DNA from 4 places in the Rahnella sp. EDr1-12 genome. Region 4 is predicted to be linked to each of the others. Evidence: predicted binding sites of a transcription regulator. Region 4 holds the regulator's gene; each other region holds the start of a gene.

Region 1 (4,941 bases), 620 kb from region 4:
TCAGCTCGACAAAGGCCTCATAAGGCTCTTCAAACCAATAACGCATAATGCTGGCGTTATTATCAAGACGATGAACAAACGACAGATCGTCCTTTTCCAGTGGACGTAATCTGACGCTGTTATTGCTAAACATGGGGTGTTCCTCAAAAAATCAAAAGCCGTTTTACCTGAGGTAACCTTCCTGAAGATGAAATCTGAAACGACTGAGTTTCAGACGAAGGTCGGCGCACAAACGACGTTTAAACGTGCGCCGGGAAGGGGATTATATCGGCTAAACTGTAAACAAGTGTCAAATGACAGGAAATAAAAAACCGGCACTGGGCCGGTTTCTGGTGAAATCATCGCGATAAGGCAGATTAATCCGCCGCGTAACCCTGTTCGGGGAGTGGATTATCATCCAGTAAAACTTGATCGTTTTTCAGGGATAAACGTCCTTCAACGAACCAGCTGACCACCAGCGGATAGATATTGTGTTCCTGCGTTTGCACGCGGGCCACCAGATCGTCTTCGCTGTCGTCACTGAATACCGGCACTTTGGCTTGCAAAATAACCGGGCCACCGTCGAGCTGCTCTGTCACGAAATGCACGGACGTACCGTGCTCATCATCCTGATTGTCAATCGCCTGACGGTGAGTGTGTAAACCGGGATATTTCGGCAGCAGGGAAGGGTGGATGTTGATCATGCGCCCGGCGAAACGCTGGACGAAATCCGCGGTAAGAATACGCATATACCCCGCCAGCACCACCAGATCGGGCTGATAAGCCTCGATGGCATCGGCAAGCGCGATATCAAATGCCGCGCGGTCTTCGTAGGCTTTAACATCCAGAGCCTGTGCCGGAATGTCTGCCAGTCGCGCGCGCTCCAGACCGTAAGCGGCGGATTTATTACTGAAGACAGCGCTGATCTGCGCGTTAATTCGTCCCTGCTGGCAGGCATCTATCAGAGCCTGGAGATTGCTCCCTTCGCCCGATACCAGAACCACAATCCTTTTCATATCAGTACCTGTCTTCAGTCAGTTGATTTACCTGATTATTCAATGATCACGCGTTCAGCGGAATCAGAGGCCTTAACATAGCCAATTTTCCACGCTTTTTCACCATTGTCATTCAGTAAAGCAATCGCCTGGTCGGCAAGCTCTGCCGGAAGTGCCACGACCATGCCCACGCCACAGTTAAAGGTGCGGTACATTTCATGACGGCTGACGTTACCGGTGGTTTGCAACCAGGTGAAGACGTCCGGCCATTCCCAGCTGGATTCGTTGATAATGACCTGCGTATTGTCCGGCAAAACGCGGGGAATATTTTCCCAGAAGCCGCCACCGGTCAGGTGAACGATGCCGTGAACATCCACGTTTTCGATCAGATTAAGGATCGATTTCACGTAGATTTTGGTCGGTGCCAGCAGGTGATCGGCCAGCGGTTTGCCTGCCAGATCGGTGGTTTCCGGATTGGTGTTGCTGACTTCCAGAATTTTGCGCACCAGAGAATAGCCGTTGGAGTGCGGGCCACTGGCGGCAAGACCGATAAGCACGTCGCCGTCAGCCACTTTGCTGCCGTCGATAATTTCTGATTTTTCCACCACGCCGACACAGAAACCTGCGACGTCATAATCTTCGCCGTGATACATGCCCGGCATTTCAGCGGTTTCACCACCGACTAACGCACAGCCCGATTGCTTACAGCCTTCGGCGATCCCGGTGATCACACTGGCGGCGATATCGACGTCCAGTTTGCCGGTGGCATAATAGTCGAGGAAGAACAGCGGTTCAGCACCCTGAACGATTAAATCGTTGACGCACATCGCGACCAGATCGATACCGATAGTATCGTGGCGTTTCAAATCCATCGCCAGACGCAGCTTGGTGCCAACGCCGTCGGTGCCCGAAACCAGAACGGGTTCACGGTATTTTTGCGGCAGCGCGCAGAGAGCACCAAAACCGCCCAGTCCACCCATCACTTCCGGGCGGCGAGTCTGTTTTACTACACCTTTAATGCGATCTACCAATGCGTTACCGGCATCGATATCTACGCCTGCGTCTTTATAGCTGAGAGAGGTTTTGTCGGTCACTGCGAAGTCCCCACGGCGGTTTGGGTTGGTGGTTGAAGAATAAAGCGGGGCAATTCTAACAGCGCAGGCAAACGTTTGCGAGCGCCTTATTCGATGATGATTTTTAGGCTGTCTATACTCTATCGGGGCTCCTGATGATCCAGATCAGGCTATAAGCTATGGCGTTGAAAAAAAATGGCGTTATAATCTCGCGATTTTTTTTTGCAGCTCAACCACCTTAGGAGAATAAAAAATGAAGATCGTCGAGGTGAAACACCCGCTGGTGAAACACAAGCTGGGCCTGATGCGTGAGAACGACATCAGCACGAAACGTTTTCGCGAACTGGCTTCTGAGGTGGGAAGTCTGCTGACGTATGAAGCGACTGCCGATTTAGAAACTGAAAAAGTGACGATTGAAGGCTGGAATGGCCCGGTCGAAATCGATCAGATCAAAGGTAAGAAAATCACCGTTGTGCCTATCCTGCGTGCCGGTCTGGGCATGATGGAAGGCGTACTGGAGCACGTACCGAGCGCACGCATCAGCGTGGTTGGCGTGTACCGTGATGAAGAAACCCTCAAGCCTGTGCCGTATTTCCAGAAACTGGTTTCTAATATCGAAGAACGTCTGGCGCTGGTTGTTGACCCGATGCTGGCGACCGGTGGTTCTATGATTGCCACCATCGACCTGCTGAAAAAAGCCGGCTGCCAGAGCATTAAAGTGCTGGTACTGGTGGCTGCACCGGAAGGGATTGCCGCGCTGGAAGCTGCGCACCCTGACGTTGAGTTGTACACCGCCTCGATTGATCAGGGGCTGAATGAAAAAGGCTACATCATCCCGGGACTCGGTGATGCGGGCGATAAGATATTTGGTACGAAATAAGCAGCAAGCAATAAGCCGACTAAGCAGTCGGCTTTTTTTTGAGATTTTTTTACCCGCCATTTTTTACAGAGGATCAATCCATGACCCGTCGTGTCATCGGGGTAAGTGAACGTCCGCCGTTATTGCAGACGATTCCCCTGAGTTTCCAGCATCTTTTTGCCATGTTTGGTGCCACCGTTCTGGTGCCGATTCTGTTCAAAATCAATCCGGCGACGGTGCTGCTGTTCAATGGCATAGGGACTTTGCTGTATCTGTTTGTCTGTAAAGGGAAAATACCGGCTTATCTCGGTTCGAGTTTTGCCTTTATCTCACCGGTGCTGTTACTGCTGCCGATGGGTTATGAAGTGGCGCTCGGCGGGTTCATCGCCTGCGGGCTGTTGTTCTGCCTGGTGGCGCTGATTGTGAAGAAAGCGGGCATTGGCTGGATCAACGTGATGTTCCCTCCGGCGGCGATGGGCGCAATCGTTGCCGTCATCGGTCTGGAGCTGGCCGGTGTGGCGGCGAACATGGCCGGGCTGCTGCCTGCTGATGGCGCGCCGGTGGATTCCACCGCCGTGACCATTTCAGTGGTGACGCTGTCGGTGACCATTTTGGGTTCGGTGTTATTCCGTGGTTTTCTGGCGATTATCCCGATCCTGATCGGTGTGCTGGTCGGTTACGCGCTCTCCTTCTTTATGGGCGTGGTAGATGTTTCTGCGATTGCCAGTGCGCACTGGTTTGCACTGCCGACCTTCTACACTCCACGTTTTGAATGGGTGGCCATCCTGACCATCCTGCCGGCGGCGCTGGTGGTGATTGCAGAGCACGTCGGGCATCTGGTCGTGACGGCAAACATCGTCAAAAAAGATTTGCTGCGTGACCCCGGCCTGCACCGTTCAATGCTGGCGAACGGCCTGTCGACGGTGCTGTCTGGTTTCTTCGGTTCCACGCCCAATACCACCTACGGCGAAAATATCGGCGTCATGGCGATCACCAAGGTCTACAGCACCTGGGTCATCGGCGGCGCGGCAATACTGGCGATCCTGCTGTCGTGCATCGGTAAATTAGCGGCGGCCATTCAGGCGGTGCCGGTTCCGGTGATGGGCGGCGTGTCGTTGTTGTTGTACGGCGTGATCGGTGCATCGGGTATCCGCGTACTGATCGAATCAAAGGTCGATTACAACAAAGCGCAGAACCTGATCCTGACGGCGGTGATCCTGATCATCGGCGTCAGCGGGGCTAAGATCCACATCGGCGCGGCGGAGCTGAAAGGCATGGCGCTGGCGACCATCGTTGGCATCTTCCTCAGCCTGCTGTTTAAGGTGATTGAGATCTTCCGTGGCGAAGAAAAGATCATTGATATTGAAGACGAGCGGGAAAATCCGCCTGTCTGATGGCGGTATTTTCACGAAACACCTGACCGGCGGGCGCAGCGCTTCCCGGTCAGGTGCTCGGATCACAAGCGGTTGCACTCGGCAGAGTTCATTTCGTTGCGGATCCTTGCTAGAATTCGGTCGTTCCTTTTTATTGACGAGACAACATCTGCGGTCTTCATACCGCTTTGGTTGAGGTGCTTCTGAATACGCCGGCACAGCTTTCCCTGCCACTTTATCTTCCCGATGATGAAACCTTTGCCAGTTTTTATCCGGGTGAGAATCCCTCTCTGCTATCTGCTATTCAGACCGCATTGCATCAGGAACACGGCACCTATATTTATTTCTGGTCACGCGAAGGCGGCGGCCGCAGCCATCTTCTTCACGCGGCCTGCGCGGAATTATCCCAGCGTGGCGAAGCCGTGGGGTATGTGCCCTTAGATAAACGCGCCTATTTTGTGCCAGAAGTGTTGGACGGCATGGAGCATCTTGCGCTGGTCTGCATTGATAACATCGAGGGCATTGCCGGAGATGACGAATGGGAAGCAGCAGTTTTCCATCTCTATAACCGCATTCTTGAAACCGGCCGCACGCGTCTGTTTATTACCGGCGACCGTCCTCCGCGCCAGCTGAACCTCAGCCTGCCGGATCTGGCTTCGCGC
Region 2 (4,941 bases), on a different contig from region 4:
CGCGGGAATCATGAACCACATCGGCCATGGCCTGCACGTCGCGCAGCGTCAGATCGGTTTCCAGAGTCAGCGTCTGCCGTGCGGCATTACTCATCACCAGATGGGTTTCGACATCCGGTACGCTTTTTAACACCTGCAACAGCCGGACACCGTAAATTGCGCCGCTGGCGCCTGAAATACCGACAATAAGTCGTTTCATGAACACTGCCTTAGAAGAATGAAGCCGGACGGTGCTAATACTGACATACATTCAGGCATAAAAAAACGCGCCCGACCTGTGTGTTCGCAGGAGGGGCGCGCTTTATATGATGGCAACAACGCGCTTATCAGCCTTCGTTGTGCATCTCGAGGTTTTCAGCTTCCTGCTGACCACGTAACGCCTGAGCGTCGTCGTTGCGCAGGGCTTCGAGGTATTCCAGGTAATTCTGGTCAACGTCTTTCGTGACGTAAATACCGTCGAATACTGAACACTCAAATTTCTCGATATCGCTGTTGTCTTCTTTCACTGCGGCGATCAAATCGCTCAGGTCCTGGAAGATCAAGGCATCGGCACCGATGATTTGGTTGATTTCGCTGACTTCGCGGCCATGCGCAATCAGTTCGTTAGCACTTGGCATATCGATGCCGTAGACGTTCGGGAAACGAATTTCCGGTGCCGCTGAAGCCAGATACACACGTCTCGCCCCCGCTTCACGCGCCATCTCAACGATTTGCTGGGACGTGGTGCCGCGCACGATGGAGTCATCCACCAGCAACACGTTCTTATCACGAAACTCAGCGCGGTTAGCATTAAGTTTGCGACGCACAGATTTACGACGTTCCTGCTGACCCGGCATGATAAATGTACGGCCAACATAACGGTTTTTAACAAAACCCTGACGGTACGGTTTATCCAGGATGCGCGCGATTTCCAGCGCGATATCACATGAGGTTTCCGGGATAGGGATCACCACGTCGATATCCAGATCTTCCCATTCACGGGCAATCTTCGCGCCCAGCTTTTCACCCATACGAACACGGGCGCTGTAGACGGAAATTTTGTCAATGAACGAGTCAGGACGTGCGAAATAGACGTACTCGAACAGGCACGGATTGTACTGCGGATTCTCAGCACACATGCGGGTGAACAGCTGGCCTTTTTCGGTGATGTACACCGCTTCGCCCGGCGCCACATCACGCAGGAACTCAAAGCCGAGTGTATCTAACGCCACGCTCTCAGACGCCACCATGTACTCATTGCGGCCATCTTCCAGCGTACGTTTGCCGATCACCAGCGGGCGGATGCCGTGCGGGTCACGGAAAGCTAACATGCCGTGGCCGATGATCATCGCCACGCAGGCATAAGCACCACGGATTTTCAGGTTCACCGCCGACACGGCAGCGAAAATGTTGTCAGCTTCGAGCGGATAATGCTGGAAACGATCCAGCTCGCTGGCCAGGATATTCAGCAGGACTTCAGAATCTGAAGTCGTGTTGACATGGCGACGCTGGCCTTCGAACAGATTGCTTCTCAGTTCATGGGCATTGGTCAGGTTACCGTTATGGGCCAGGGTGATGCCGAACGGAGAGTTGACGTAAAAAGGTTGAGCTTCTGAAGCGCTGGAACTGCCAGCCGTTGGGTAGCGAACATGGCCGATGCCCATGTTGCCTTGCAAGCGTTGCATATGGCGGGCTTCGAAAACATCCTTCACCAGGCCATTCGCTTTCCGTAAACGGAAGTTATTATTGGCATCAATGGTGACGATGCCTGCGGCATCCTGCCCACGGTGTTGTAACACCGTTAACGCGTCATAAATCGACTGGTTTACCGGCATGAAACCGGCGATACCGACAATACCGCACATGTTGTCTTTTCCTCTTCAGCGCTGCCAAAACTAAAGATGTTTTGGCAAGAAACTCGACGTGCTCTGCAGGTAGTCAAAGAACCACCTGATGATATAACTGAACTGTGGGATCAACTGGGATTGCTTCCAGTCTTCACTTTGTGAGAAGCCGGTAAAAGTATCCAGGAAGAACAGCATCGCGGAGACAATCAACACCCCGCGCAGCGCGCCGAAGCACACACCTAACACCCTGTCTGTGCCGGACAATCCGGTTCTTTCCACCAGCGAACCAATCACATAGTTGACAATTGCACCTACGATCAACGTCGCGATGAACAAGATGGCAATTGCGATCCCGTTTCGAACTAACTCATCTTCGAAACGCGTGAAGTAGATGGCGAGGTAAGGGTAATAATGACTGGCAACGAAGAAGGCGCAAGCCCAGGTTACCAGTGATAAAGCCTCACGAACAAAGCCACGAATCAAACTGACTAATGCAGAAAATCCGATAACCGCAATGATGACGTAATCAATCCAGACCATTAACTATTCCAGTGTCTAATCCAGTCACGTCTACCCCGGCATCCAAATCGCTGCGAATTCTAACAGAAAAAGAAAACGTTTGCGTAGGGGAAATCTGCCGGTCAGACAAATTAATAATAGCGATTAAAAAAACCTCAATCGCAGCATAACCCTATAAAAACCCAACCTGAGGATCTTATAGAAAAAGGGCACAAATCGCTTGTGCCCTCCCTGGTATTTTTTATGTTTTATCAGTTCCCTCCCCGGCAAAGGGGAGGAGTCACGTCAGTGTGCAGAGTAAGCCCGAACCTGGCCGCCTAATCCGCTGAGCTGTTGCAACTGCGGCAACGAGGCTTCGAGCTTCTGCCTGGAGGCATCCGGCCCGACGTAGAGGCGTGTTATCTGCCCCTGTACCGGCGTTGACGGAACCGTGTAGGCACGGAAACCGGAGAGTCGCAGATTCGCCACGATCTCATTGGCTTTGGCGGCATTTTTCAACGCCCCCAGCTGCACAACATACGACTGCCCCGCTGGCGCTTTTTCTTCCTGCGCTGGCTTCGGCTGTTCTGCGGCTTTCGGTTGCTCTGCCGGTTTAGGCTGTTCAACCGGTTTCTGTTTGACGACAGGCGGTGCTTCGACCATCGGTTTAGGCTCGATCGTCTTAGGCTTCTGAACCACTGGCTTTTGCTCAACCGGTTTCTGCTTCGCAGGTTCGGTACGCGTTGGTTGCACCGTTTTTTTCTGCTCTGGCAGCGTCGTTGCCGGTGGCGTTTCTACCGTGGTATTCCCCGGCGCCACCGCGCCACGATTGGCCGCCGTGGTGTTGGTCGCGGAATTGTCAGATTCCGGTGCGCCATGCATCGACTGATCTGCACCTTCAGGCGCCTGAGCAGGCAGCGACTGCGTCACCGGCGGTACCGAATCCTGCTCCTCGACATCACCCGCTTTTGGCACCAATGGGATCGACGCAAATTCGTCTTCGTAATGTTTTTTCTTGCCGTCGAGTAATCCGGGCAAAATGATGACGCCCAGCGCCACCAGAATGACCGTACCGACCAGGCGATTTTGAAACTTACTTGCCACTGGTTTTCCCCGTATCTAAAGCATCCATTACGTGAGCGACGGTATGAAACGAACCGCAGACGATCACAATATCCTGAGGAGCCGCCTCCTGCATGGCCTGCTTCCAGGCTGACTCCACATCCGCAAACTGACGCGCCGCGGGCAGATGCGCCGTCAGTTCTTCAGCGCTGGCACCGCGCGGGCCTTCAAGCGGCGCGCAATACCATTCATCCACCTGCGGGGACAGACACGCCAGCGTACCGGCAATATCTTTATCTGACAACATGCCGACGACGGCCCGTACTTTCCCGCCATGGCGTGGCTGTTCAGCTAAACGCCCGGCCAGATAGGCAGCAGCGTGAGGGTTATGCGCAACGTCGAGGATCAGGCGCGGTGATTCGCTCACGGTCTGGAATCGTCCCGGCAGCGCCGCACGCGTCAGGCCACTGCGCAACGCCTCAGCCGGGATCTCCAGCGGCGAATAATGCAGGGCTGCCAGTGCCGTCGCCGCGTTGGCTAAGGGAACGTTTGGCAACGGCAGAGCCTCCAGAACGGTGGTTTCCGCCCCTTCCTGCAACGCCGCCCAGCGCCAGCTGTCAGAACCGGCGGTAAAATGCCACTGGCTATCACGACGGAAGAGATCGGCATTTTTTTCCTGCGCCACATCCGCAATCGACTGCGGCATATCCGGCTCACCGACCACCGCCGGTTTACCCGAACGGAAAATGCCGGCCTTTTCGCGGCCAATGCTTTCGCGGTCTGACCCCAGCCAGTCCGTGTGATCCAGCGCGATGCTGGTCACCACGGCAACCGTGGCATCAACAATATTGGTGGCATCCAGACGACCGCCCAGCCCGACTTCGAGGATCACCACATCCAGCTTAGCCTGCTTAAACAGCTGCAAAGCAGATAAAGTGCCGTACTCGAAATAGGTCAGAGAGATATCGCCACGCCCGGCTTCAAGCTGCGCGAAAGAGGCGCAGTGTGCCGCTTCGGGCAACTCGTCGCCCTGAATACGCACGCGCTCGGTATATCGCACCAGATGAGGAGAACTGTAAACGCCGACACGGTAACCCGCCGCCATCAGAATCGATTCCAGCGTGGCGCAGGTGGTGCCTTTGCCATTGGTACCGGCCACGGTAAAGACCAGCGGCGCAGGTGTCAGTAAATCGAGTTTGGTGGCGACTGCGCTGACGCGGCTAAGGCCGAGTTCAATCGCCTGAGAATGGAGATGTTCGAGATAATAAAGCCACGTGGCCAAAGGCGACGTGGCTTGAGGGATAAGTTGATTTTGCATGAGCCCCGTTCAACCTGCATTAGGTTCACTTCGACACTACATCACCAGACTGTGACAGCAGGCAATGCCCTCTTTTTCAGATACTGCTGAAAGAGTAAAAGCACGGCCTGCCAGTCCTGAGCGATAACAGCTTGACGGCGACAGCTTGGGCGGCACAACGATGAGTGGCCGCCCTGAATAACTGACCGGCTTTTACTCTGATCGATCAGGCATCCTGATGATTGTCAGCGGCAGAGC
Region 3 (4,941 bases), 150 kb from region 4:
ATAATAGCCTTACAGTTTTTGCCTTTGATCTTGCCTTCCTGCAAACGCTGTAACGCTTTTTTGGCGCTTTTCTGACGGATAGCCACGTACGCGTGGATCGGGAACATATCGATTTTACCCACTTCCGCAGCCGTCAGACCCGCTTCACCGGTCAGAGCACCGAGGATATCGCCGGGACGAATTTTGGCTTTACGCCCCCCGTCAATGCACAGCGTCGCCATCTCAGGATCGAGCGCCACCGGTGTCGCTGCCAGCGCCTGCGCTGCGGGCTGCCAGGTAAAGGTCTGACGGGTATAATCTTCCAGCGCGTGCACCCGCACCATTTCCTGTGGCGTCACCAGACTGACCGCCAGACCGCTGGTGCCTGCACGGCCTGTACGACCGACGCGGTGAATGTGCACTTCAGGATCGAAAGAGAGTTCGTAGTTGATGACCAGACCGAGATCTTTGATGTCCAGCCCGCGCGCAGCCACGTCAGTCGCCACCAGTACGCGGCAACTGCCGTTAGAGAAACGCACCAGCACGCGGTCACGGTCGCGCTGTTCCAGATCGCCGTTCAGCGCCAGTGCGCTGATGCCTTTACCGGAAAGTGCATCACACACGTCCTGGCAGTCGCGTTTGGTATTACAGAACACCACACACGACGTCGGCTGATGCTGATACAGCACCGCCGCCAGCAGGGACAAACGCTGATGTTTATCGGCTTCGATGAAGACCTGCTTGATATCAGCAACATCTTCCTCGCCTTCAATTTCGACTTTCAGCGGCTGACGCTGGAATTTAGAGCTGATGCGCTCGATGCCATCCGGATAGGTCGCGGAGAACAACAGAGTCTGACGGGCTGGCGGTGTATAGCTGACCACATCTTCGATATCTTCGCTAAAGCCCATATCCAGCATGCGATCTGCTTCGTCCAGCACCAGCACTTTCAGCTGATCCAGTTTCAGGGTGCCTTTACGCAAATGTTCCTGAATGCGGCCCGGCGTGCCCACAACAATGTGTGGCTGACGAACCAGAGATTCCAGCTGTGGCCCGATGGACTGGCCGCCGCACAGGGTCAGGATTTTGATGTTCTGGGTGAATCGCGCCAGACGACGTAACTCTTTACTGACCTGATCCGCCAGTTCACGGGTCGGACACAGCACCAGCGCCTGCGCGTAGAACTGTGCCACGGTGATGCTGTTCAGCAGGCCGATACCGAAGGCTGCCGTTTTACCGCTGCCGGTTTTGGCTTTCGCCAGGACGTCCTGACCTTGCAGGATGGCAGGCAGAGAAGCGGCCTGAATCGGGGTCATTTCGGCATAACCCAGTTCGGTCAGGTTAGAAAGTTGCTCAGCGGGCAATGTCAGGGCTGAAAAGGAATGCGTGCTCAAGGCGATAACTCTTTATGTGAGGCAAAAATCGGGGCAGCGGCAGAAGGTCTGGCGCCATGGTTTGGCCAAATGATAACAGAGACGCCCGCCGACTGCCTTAAACGGCAGAAAACGGACTGAAAAAATCCGCAGATGCCCTGGCCGGATTGCGTCGCTGAAATCGTTTAAGATGCTGCGCAATCGTTTTCGTATGGCATAAATTCAGATATACTGCGCGCCGAAATTCTCATTTTTCTTCATCACAGATCTGGGTACGAAGCTATGTTAACCATTGGTACTGCACTGCGCACCGGCGCCACCCGCGTCATGTTGTTAGGCTCTGGCGAACTCGGTAAAGAAGTGGCGATCGAATGCCAGCGTCTTGGCCTGGAAGTGATCGCCGTCGATCGTTACGCTGATGCACCGGCGATGCAGGTCGCTCACCGCAGCCATGTCATTAATATGCTGGACGGCGACGCCCTGAAACAGGTGATTGAAAGCGAACGCCCTGATTTCATCGTGCCGGAAATCGAAGCTATCGCCACCAGCATGCTGGTTGAACTGGAAAAACAGGGTCACAACGTCGTACCTTGCGCTGAAGCGACGCGCCTGACCATGAATCGCGAGGGTATTCGTCGCCTGGCCGCAGAGACGCTGCAATTGCCAACGTCGAGCTACCAGTTTGCTAATGATGAAGCGTCTTTCCGCCAGGCGGTAGACGCAATCGGTTACCCGTGCATCATCAAACCGGTGATGAGCTCCTCCGGTAAAGGCCAGAGCCTGATCCGTGGCGCAGACCAGCTGCAAACCGCATGGGATTATGCGCAGCAAGGCGGCCGTGCTGGCGGCGGGCGCGTGATTGTTGAAGGGCTGGTAAAATTTGATTTCGAAATCACGCTGCTGACCATCAGCGCCGTTGACGGCATCCACTTCTGCGCGCCGATCGGCCATCGTCAGGAAGACGGTGATTACCGTGAATCCTGGCAGCCGCAGCAGATGACCGAACTGGCGTTACAGCGCGCGAAAGACATCGCCGAAAAAGTGGTGAAAGCTCTGGGCGGCAAAGGCCTGTTTGGCGTCGAACTGTTTGTGTGCGGCGACGACGTGGTCTTCAGCGAAGTGTCACCGCGCCCGCACGATACCGGCATGGTAACGCTGATTTCTCAGGATCTCTCTGAGTTTGCCCTGCACGTTCGCGCCTTCCTCGGCCTGCCGGTAGGTAATATCCGCCAGTTCGGCCCTTCCGCCTCTGCCGTGATCCTGCCTGAACTGACCAGTAACAACGTGACTTTCAGCGGTCTGGAAAATGCACTGACCGGATACAATCAGATCCGCCTGTTCGGCAAACCGGAAATCAGCGGTAAACGCCGTCTGGGTGTGGCGCTGGCCATTGCCGAAAATGTGGAAGATGCCGTCGAGCAGGCGAAGCTGGCCGCCGCCGCCGTGAGTGTGAAAGGCTAATCTCAGTCAGTTCATCACGAAAAAAAGCCGGACACCTGTAAAGGGTCCGGCTTTTTTGTCATCACGAGATCGGCTCTTATAAGCGTCTCAGGTTCGAATGTTATTCGTCTTCGTCATCAAAAATGACGGTCACGCGATCGCCTTTATGCGTTTCACGGATTTCTGCCGCAACGGTGGCAATGGCTTCGCCGCTGCTCATGCCGTTTTCCATTAACTGGCGGATACGATCGGCGGCCTGTTCTTGTTCGTTATGTGAAAGTGAAGGCATACCTGTCAGCATAGGAAATTCCTGTTGTACGTGTTGGATGAGGCAAGAGAGAAACAACACCCGCAGGCTGCGGGGTTGAACAGTATACGCCTTATTCACGCAAATCGCCTGCGCTGGTTTCCGGTGGCCTGATCTATGTTAGGATCACAGGTCTGTTACATCATTTATCGCGCCAGAGAAACTGAAACCCGCCATGCAACCCGCTCACTCCGTTGTTCATCATTCGTTGCCCTATCAGCCAGATGCCTTGCTGACGCTGTTCGCGCCACTTTCTGCGTTGCCCTGGGCCATGTTGCTGCACTCGGGTGCCGCACAGCATCAGCATAACCGCTTCGACATTCTGGTGGCGGATCCGCAGATAACGCTGACCACGCGCGGCAACGTCACCCTGGTTGAGCAAAACGGCAGCGTGGTATCGCGGGAAGATGATCCGTTCACCCTGCTGGAAGAGCAGCTTTCGGCCAGCGGATTACAGGCAACCAGCGCGGATGATTTTCCTTTTCAGGGCGGCGCGCTGGGTCTGTTTGGCTATGATTTAGGCCGTCGTGTCGAGACACTGCCGGATATCGCCCGGCGCGATATTCATCTGCCGGACATGGCCGTCGGCATTTATGACTGGGCGCTGATCGCCGATCATCATTTACAGCGTCTGACGCTGGTCTGTCATGGCGATGTGCAGGCACGTCTGCGCTGGCTCGAAGCGCATGCGCAGCCGGTAAATACCGCGTCTTTTCGCCTGAATGCACCCTGGCAGGCGAACATGAGCCGCGGGGAATATGGCGAGAAATTCCGCCAGATTCAGGAATATATTCACAGCGGTGACTGTTATCAGATCAATCTGGCGCAGCGTTTTTCCACAGATTATCAGGGAGATGAATGGCAGGCTTTCCTGCGGCTGAATCAGGCCAACCGCGCGCCGTTCTCGGCATTTCTGCGCTTGCCGGAAAACGCCGTGCTCAGCCTTTCGCCGGAACGCTTTATCTGGCTGAGGAATAAGCAGATCCAGACCCGCCCTATCAAAGGCACGTTGCCGCGCTGTGAAGATCCGCTGGAAGATGCCCGTCAGGCTGAACGTCTGGCCGCGTCGGAAAAAGATCGGGCCGAAAATCTGATGATCGTCGATTTACTGCGTAATGACATTGGTCGCGTAGCCACGCCCGGCACCGTGCGGGTTCCCGAACTGTTTGTGGTCGAGCCTTTCCCGGCTGTTCATCATCTGGTCAGCACCATCACCGCGCAGTTACCGGACGACTGCCACGCCAGCGCCCTGCTGCGCGCCTGCTTCCCTGGCGGATCGATTACCGGTGCGCCGAAAGTACGCGCGATGGAAATCATCGAAGAACTCGAGCCGCAGCGACGAAACGGTTACTGCGGCAGTATTGCTTACCTCAGTTGTTGCGGCACTATGGACAGCAATATCACTATCCGCACGTTGCTTACCGAGCAGGGGAAAATCTACTGCTGGGCAGGCGGCGGCATCGTTGCAGACAGTCAGGAACAGGCCGAATATCAGGAGACGTTCGATAAAATTGCCCGCATCCTGCCACAGTTAGGAGTCGTACAGCCGTGACGTTGCTGGAACAACAGCCGACCTTGCAGGCATTTTCACCCGCCGTGGAAGATTTTATTCTGCGCTTTCAGTTGCAGCAGCCCCGCCTGCCCGCACAACATTTGCGCGGAACCCGTCAGGCAGCGGTGTTGATCCCCATTATTTGCCGTGAAGAACCAACCATTTTACTGACCCGGCGATCAGACAGCCTGCGCAAGCATCCCGGCCAGGTGGCGTTTCCCGGCGGCGCAGCCGATGCCACCGACGCGTCGATTATTGCCACCGCGCTGCGCGAGGCGCAGGAAGAAGTC
Region 4 (4,941 bases):
GAACCTTCCTGCAAAACACGCTTGAAGAAGTCAGTGTTTTTTACTTTAAGGTCAAAAGGGCGATTACCATTAATCTGGATGTCAGCGGAAGATAACATTTCGCTGACGATCCGATACCACTGATTATCCTGAATGCTTTGGTCTTCAATACACGATGAACTCATAGCTTCTCCATCACTTTCTCTTCTGACTTATTAACCTGCCGGGAAAAGCAAAGGCTATTTGTGCAGGTCTTTATGAGAACAGACGACTCAGCGCCCCGTCCGATATTCGACACCAACAGAGGAAATTTAGAGGAACCCCTGCAAACCAACAGGTTTACAGGTCAATCATCCTTGAAATAATAGTGTGACGCGATCCGCGTAGCACACAAAAGCTTGTAATAAAGATTTTGTAAAAGTGTTATTTTTAGAGGTTTTATTGAGTATAGGCTCGCCTGCATGCATTCTCAATAGTTAATCGACTTGAGCACTAATGACCTTTAAGTGATTGTAACTCAAGGTCATTATTGCGATCAGTGAGTAGAGCGTGCTTCAGTCTGCTGACAGGACTCTTCGCTGTCAGCCTGGCGTTTTGTTTGTCGCTGTGACAACCAGCGACCTAAAACTACCAAGATGAGTGTAGACAGCATGGTGGTAACTGTCGCCATAAGAGGTTGCGCAATAAATGCGGAAACCATCAGACTGGCAATAAAACATAGCCCTAACTGAAGGGTATTCTGCAACGCGGCGGCTTTGCCTGTATTAGCAGGAAATGGCATTAATGCATTTGCGACGACAATTGGATAGATTGCACCATTCACCAAAGCCATCAAACAGAACGGAATCAGCAGACTCACCAAACCGGCATCGGTGAACATCGCAATAACAAACAGCCAGACAACGCTCAGGCAATAACCTGCTAATAAAAATGGCAGAATTTTGTTGCCATCCATTTTGCTGATCATTAACCGGCAACCAAAACCCCCCAGCAGGAACGCGATTGTCTGCGGTACGTAGCTCAGGCCAATAACCGCCGGTGTGTAACCCATATCACTCAAAATGAACGGTGAACCGGTCAGCCATGCGAAAAAACCCGCAGAGCAGGCGGCGTAAATCATCACATTACCTGTGTAAATACGGGAAGTGAGCAAAGTACCAAAACCGGCTTTATTTTCGGGCGGATGTTCTGCGTGCTTTTTATCACGCAAGGTCAACGTGGTGATAAGGAGGATCACCGTAACCCCCGTCAGCAGAGCGAAAATCGCTTCCCAGTCAAAGTGATTCAGTACCCATGCGCCGAGCAGCGGTGCCAGAGCCGGCGAGAGTGCGACCAGCGGCATGATGCTGGCGAAGGTTTTTTTCGCCACATCCGGGGAGAAACGGTCAACGACGATCGCCTGCCATGTGACTGCGGCGGCACACACACCAACGGCCTGTAAGAAACGCAGCGCCAGCAGCGCACGCACATTTTCCACCCACAAAATACCCAGACAGCCAATGGCAAACAGCGTCAGGCCGATAATCAGCACCGGTTTACGGCCAATGCGGTCGGAGAGAGGGCCCCAGAGCAGTTGCCCGATCGCGAAACCGCCGAGGAAAATACTCAGGCTGGCGCTGATCATGCCCGGACTGGTCATCAGGCTGATTTGCATCGCGCTGAAGGCGGGAAGATACATATCTGTGGCTAAAAAGCCGAGCATGCTCAATCCGGCGAGATAGAGCATAAATCCAAAGGAGGGTTTCATTTTTGTCTCGTTAATTTATGTATTGCAGATGATGTGATGCAGAAAACAGTTGGGATGCAGAGTTTAACGCTTTGATAACAGTCTTGTGAAACGCTAATATTTGCAATCTGCTGTGAAAAATATTGAAGGCTAAGTGATGTGGTCAGAATACGCCCTTGAAGTAGTTGATGCGGTAGCACGTACCGGTAGTTTCAGCGCAGCAGCGCAGGATCTTCACCGTGTGCCTTCTGCCATCAGCTATACCGTTCGTCAGCTGGAGAACTGGCTGGCTGTTCCTTTGTTTGAACGGCGTCACCGTGACGTGGTGCTGACGCCTGCCGGAAAAGTTTTCGTTGATGAAGCACGGATTCTGACAAAAAAAATGATAGCTACGCGTCGGCAGTGCCAGCAGGTTGCAAACGGCTGGCGTGGCGAGTTGCGGGTGGCGGTAGACCGAATTGTGAAACCCGCCAGAACGCGGCGGCTGGTGCTCGATTTCTACCGTCATTTCCCCGATACGGAACTTATCATTCATTCCGAAGTATTTAACGGCGTCTGGGATGCGCTGGTCGATGGCCGCGCAGACGTGGCAATTGGCGCGACGCGGGCGGTGCCGGTGGGCGGGCGTTTCAGTTTTCGCGATATGGGTTTTATGGACTGGCACTGTGTCGTCAGCCCTCAGCATCCGCTTGCGCAACTTTCCGGCGCACTGAACGATGACCAACTGCGGCCTTATCCGGCGCTGTGTCTGGAGGATACTTCGCGCACCTTACCCAAGCGTGATACCTGGACGCTGGATAATCAGCGGCGCCTGGTCGTGCCTGACTGGACTTGTGCGCTGGAATGTCTGAGCGAAGGTTTATGCGTAGGGATGATGCCGGTTCATCGCGTGAGTCATCAGATTGAACAGCAAAAATTACAGGTTCTGGCGCTGGAGAATACGTTCCCTGACAGCCCGTGTTGCCTGACGTGGGATCAGAGTAATTCCTCTCCTTCGCTGGCCTGGCTGCTGGAATACATGGGCGATACAGAAACGATGAATCAGGAATGGTTACGGGATTAGAAAAAAAACATCCACCTCTATGTGAGGCGGATGTTGGCTGGTGTGATAAATGTTTGGTCAGAACGTAACTCTTACCCCCGCATTGGCCTGCCAGGAGTTAATACCCTCATCGTCGCTGCTTAAACGCTGCTGATACCGGAAGCCAGTATTGATCGGGACGAGAAAAAACGCCTGCACAGGCAGGCGTCAGATTTTTGTTAACGGCGATAATCGCGGAAAGGGCCGTCGGCTACTGACCGGCGCTCGACCAGTTTGGGATGGACCTCAATGGTCTGTGATTCTTCGCGTTTGCTGATAATTCTGTCCAGCAGCATGGTAAACGCCATTTCGCCCAGACGCTCTTTCGGCTGATGCACAGTGGTTAATGCCGGAGAGAAGTAACGCGCATTTCGCACATTGTCATATCCGATCACCGAAATATCCTGCGGTACGCGTAAACCGAGCTCATCTGCCGCACAGATAGCCCCCATCGCCATCACATCACCGCCACAGAAAACAGCGGTAGGGCGCTGTTTCTGCATCAGGATTTTGTGCATCGCCTGATAACCCGATTCCGGTTCGAAATCACCCTGAACCACCCACTCTTCGCGCAGAGGAATGTTGGCTTCGTTCAGCGCCTTGACGAAACCCTGGAAACGACCGCCACCGGTATTACGCGCCAGTTGCCCTGGGATCACGCCAATATCACGATGCCCGCGTTCAATCAGATAACGACCGGCCATATAACCGCCTTCAAAGGCGTTATCGATAATGCTGTCAGTGAAGTTTTTGCGCGCCTCGCCCCAGTCCATGACGACCATCGGAATGGAGCGGTATTCTTCCAGCATATTCAGCAGTTCATCCGGATATTCCGCGCACATTACCAGCAAGCCGTCGACGCGTTTTTGCGCCAGCATTTGCAGATAGGCCTGTTGTTTCTCCAGATTATTATGCGAGTTACACAAAATCAGCGTGTAGCCTTTGGAGAAACAGCTGTTTTCAACGGCTTCAATGACTTCGGCAAAGTAGGGCGCTTCACTTGAGGTCGCCAGCAGGCCAATGGTTTTGGTGTTATTGACCTTAAGGCTGCGCGCAACGGCGCTTGGCGAGTAGTGAAGCTCTTTAATAGCCAGCAGAACCGCGGTTTTGGTGTCTTCGGCGACGAAACGTGTTTTATTGATGACGTGCGACACGGTTGTGGTGGAAACGCCAGCGCGCTTAGCGACATCTTTAATCGTTGCCATGTAAACAATGACTCCTGAACTCACGTGTTTCAGCACGTTAGCATTATGTTAATCGTTTGCTTGCGTGGATTTCACTGCGGACTTTTAAAAAGGCAGTGAAATCGTTGGGTGGATTCGTCAGAGTGAGGCGCAAAACGCTCTCGGGTGAAATCGACCGGCACACAGGCGTGGTAACCGACAATTTTCTCTTATAATGCAGCAAAGTGGAAGTGTTATTGTGGAATATCGCGCATGAATCAACGCGGGATTTTAGCGATGAAGTATGAGAAAATGCGTTGGCACACATTTTATGTGGCTTAATGAAACGCCACAATTGATCCGTAAGGGGGTTTTATGGACAGTAATCTGAAATTGTCGTTGATTACCACCGTTTGCGCGTTGCTTATGATTATCGCTTTCAGCTTCACCGCAGTGATGAACTAAAAGCTCTGTCATCGGGCAACAAAAAGGGCGAACCCTGATACAGGGATCGCCCTTTTCAATTTTGCACACTGACCTTTTCGCCGACATTCTTCCCTGCACAAACGCTTCGTTAAATGCTATTCAGTGATGATTAGCGGAACTTCAAATTTAACGAACTGCTTATTATCGGATCGTTTTCGGGGTCATTACCCGACGTGCACCTACATAATGATCTTGCCAGTAATCGTCGCCCAGTGAGGTAATTTTGATGTCTTCACCGGTACGCGGAGACTGAATAAACTTGCCGTTACCTACGTATACCCCGACATGGTCCGCGGCACCACGGTTATTAATTCTAAAGAAGACCAGATCGCCGGACTCCAGTTCACCGCGTTTCACCGGTGCGGCATCGCGCAGGTGGTACATCTCGTTGGCAGTGCGTGGCATTTTGATACGAATCAGATCTTTATACGCGTAATACACTAAACCACTGCAATCGAAACCGGTATTGGGGGAGGTTCCACCCCAGCGATAAGGTTTGCCGACCT

Evidence for each region. The regulator PurR, encoded in region 4, represses purine synthesis genes. The targets are predictions, from matches to a motif close to CANGCAAACGTTTGCNTG.
Region 1: purM (phosphoribosylformylglycinamidine cyclo-ligase) is a predicted target of PurR. The motif match lies at 2,133-2,150, and genes of this name have one in related genera.
Region 2: cvpA (colicin V production protein) is a predicted target of PurR. The motif match lies at 2,435-2,452, and genes of this name have one in related genera.
Region 3: purT (formate-dependent phosphoribosylglycinamide formyltransferase) is a predicted target of PurR. The motif match lies at 1,547-1,564, and genes of this name have one in related genera.

The regions. Positions count from the first base shown of each region.
Region 1 covers NZ_JBLZNY010000001.1:1,151,448-1,156,388, reverse strand. Annotated here, with positions in the region: gene speG (spermidine N1-acetyltransferase) at 1-133, opposite strand, end outside; gene purN (phosphoribosylglycinamide formyltransferase) at 357-995, opposite strand; gene purM (phosphoribosylformylglycinamidine cyclo-ligase) at 1,031-2,068, opposite strand; gene upp (uracil phosphoribosyltransferase) at 2,301-2,927, shown strand; gene uraA (uracil permease) at 3,008-4,300, shown strand; gene hda (DnaA inactivator Hda) at 4,477-4,941, shown strand, end outside.
Region 2 covers NZ_JBLZNY010000002.1:606,062-611,002, forward strand. Annotated here, with positions in the region: gene ACO0U8_RS12075 (UbiX family flavin prenyltransferase) at 1-199, opposite strand, end outside; gene purF (amidophosphoribosyltransferase) at 327-1,844, opposite strand; gene cvpA (colicin V production protein) at 1,875-2,366, opposite strand; gene dedD (cell division protein DedD) at 2,631-3,428, opposite strand; gene folC (bifunctional tetrahydrofolate synthase/dihydrofolate synthase) at 3,418-4,704, opposite strand; gene accD (acetyl-CoA carboxylase, carboxyltransferase subunit beta) at 4,910-4,941, opposite strand, start outside.
Region 3 covers NZ_JBLZNY010000001.1:675,820-680,760, forward strand. Annotated here, with positions in the region: gene dbpA (ATP-dependent RNA helicase DbpA) at 1-1,373, opposite strand, end outside; gene purT (formate-dependent phosphoribosylglycinamide formyltransferase) at 1,635-2,813, shown strand; gene ACO0U8_RS03115 (YoaH family protein) at 2,914-3,093, opposite strand; gene pabB (aminodeoxychorismate synthase component 1) at 3,275-4,651, shown strand; gene ACO0U8_RS03125 (CoA pyrophosphatase) at 4,648-4,941, shown strand, end outside.
Region 4 covers NZ_JBLZNY010000001.1:529,885-534,825, reverse strand. Annotated here, with positions in the region: gene cfa (cyclopropane fatty acyl phospholipid synthase) at 1-164, opposite strand, end outside; gene punC (purine nucleoside transporter PunC) at 515-1,726, opposite strand; gene punR (DNA-binding transcriptional activator PunR) at 1,863-2,768, shown strand; gene purR (HTH-type transcriptional repressor PurR) at 2,966-3,991, opposite strand; gene ACO0U8_RS02335 (YnhF family membrane protein) at 4,325-4,414, shown strand; gene ACO0U8_RS02330 (C40 family peptidase) at 4,577-4,941, opposite strand, start outside.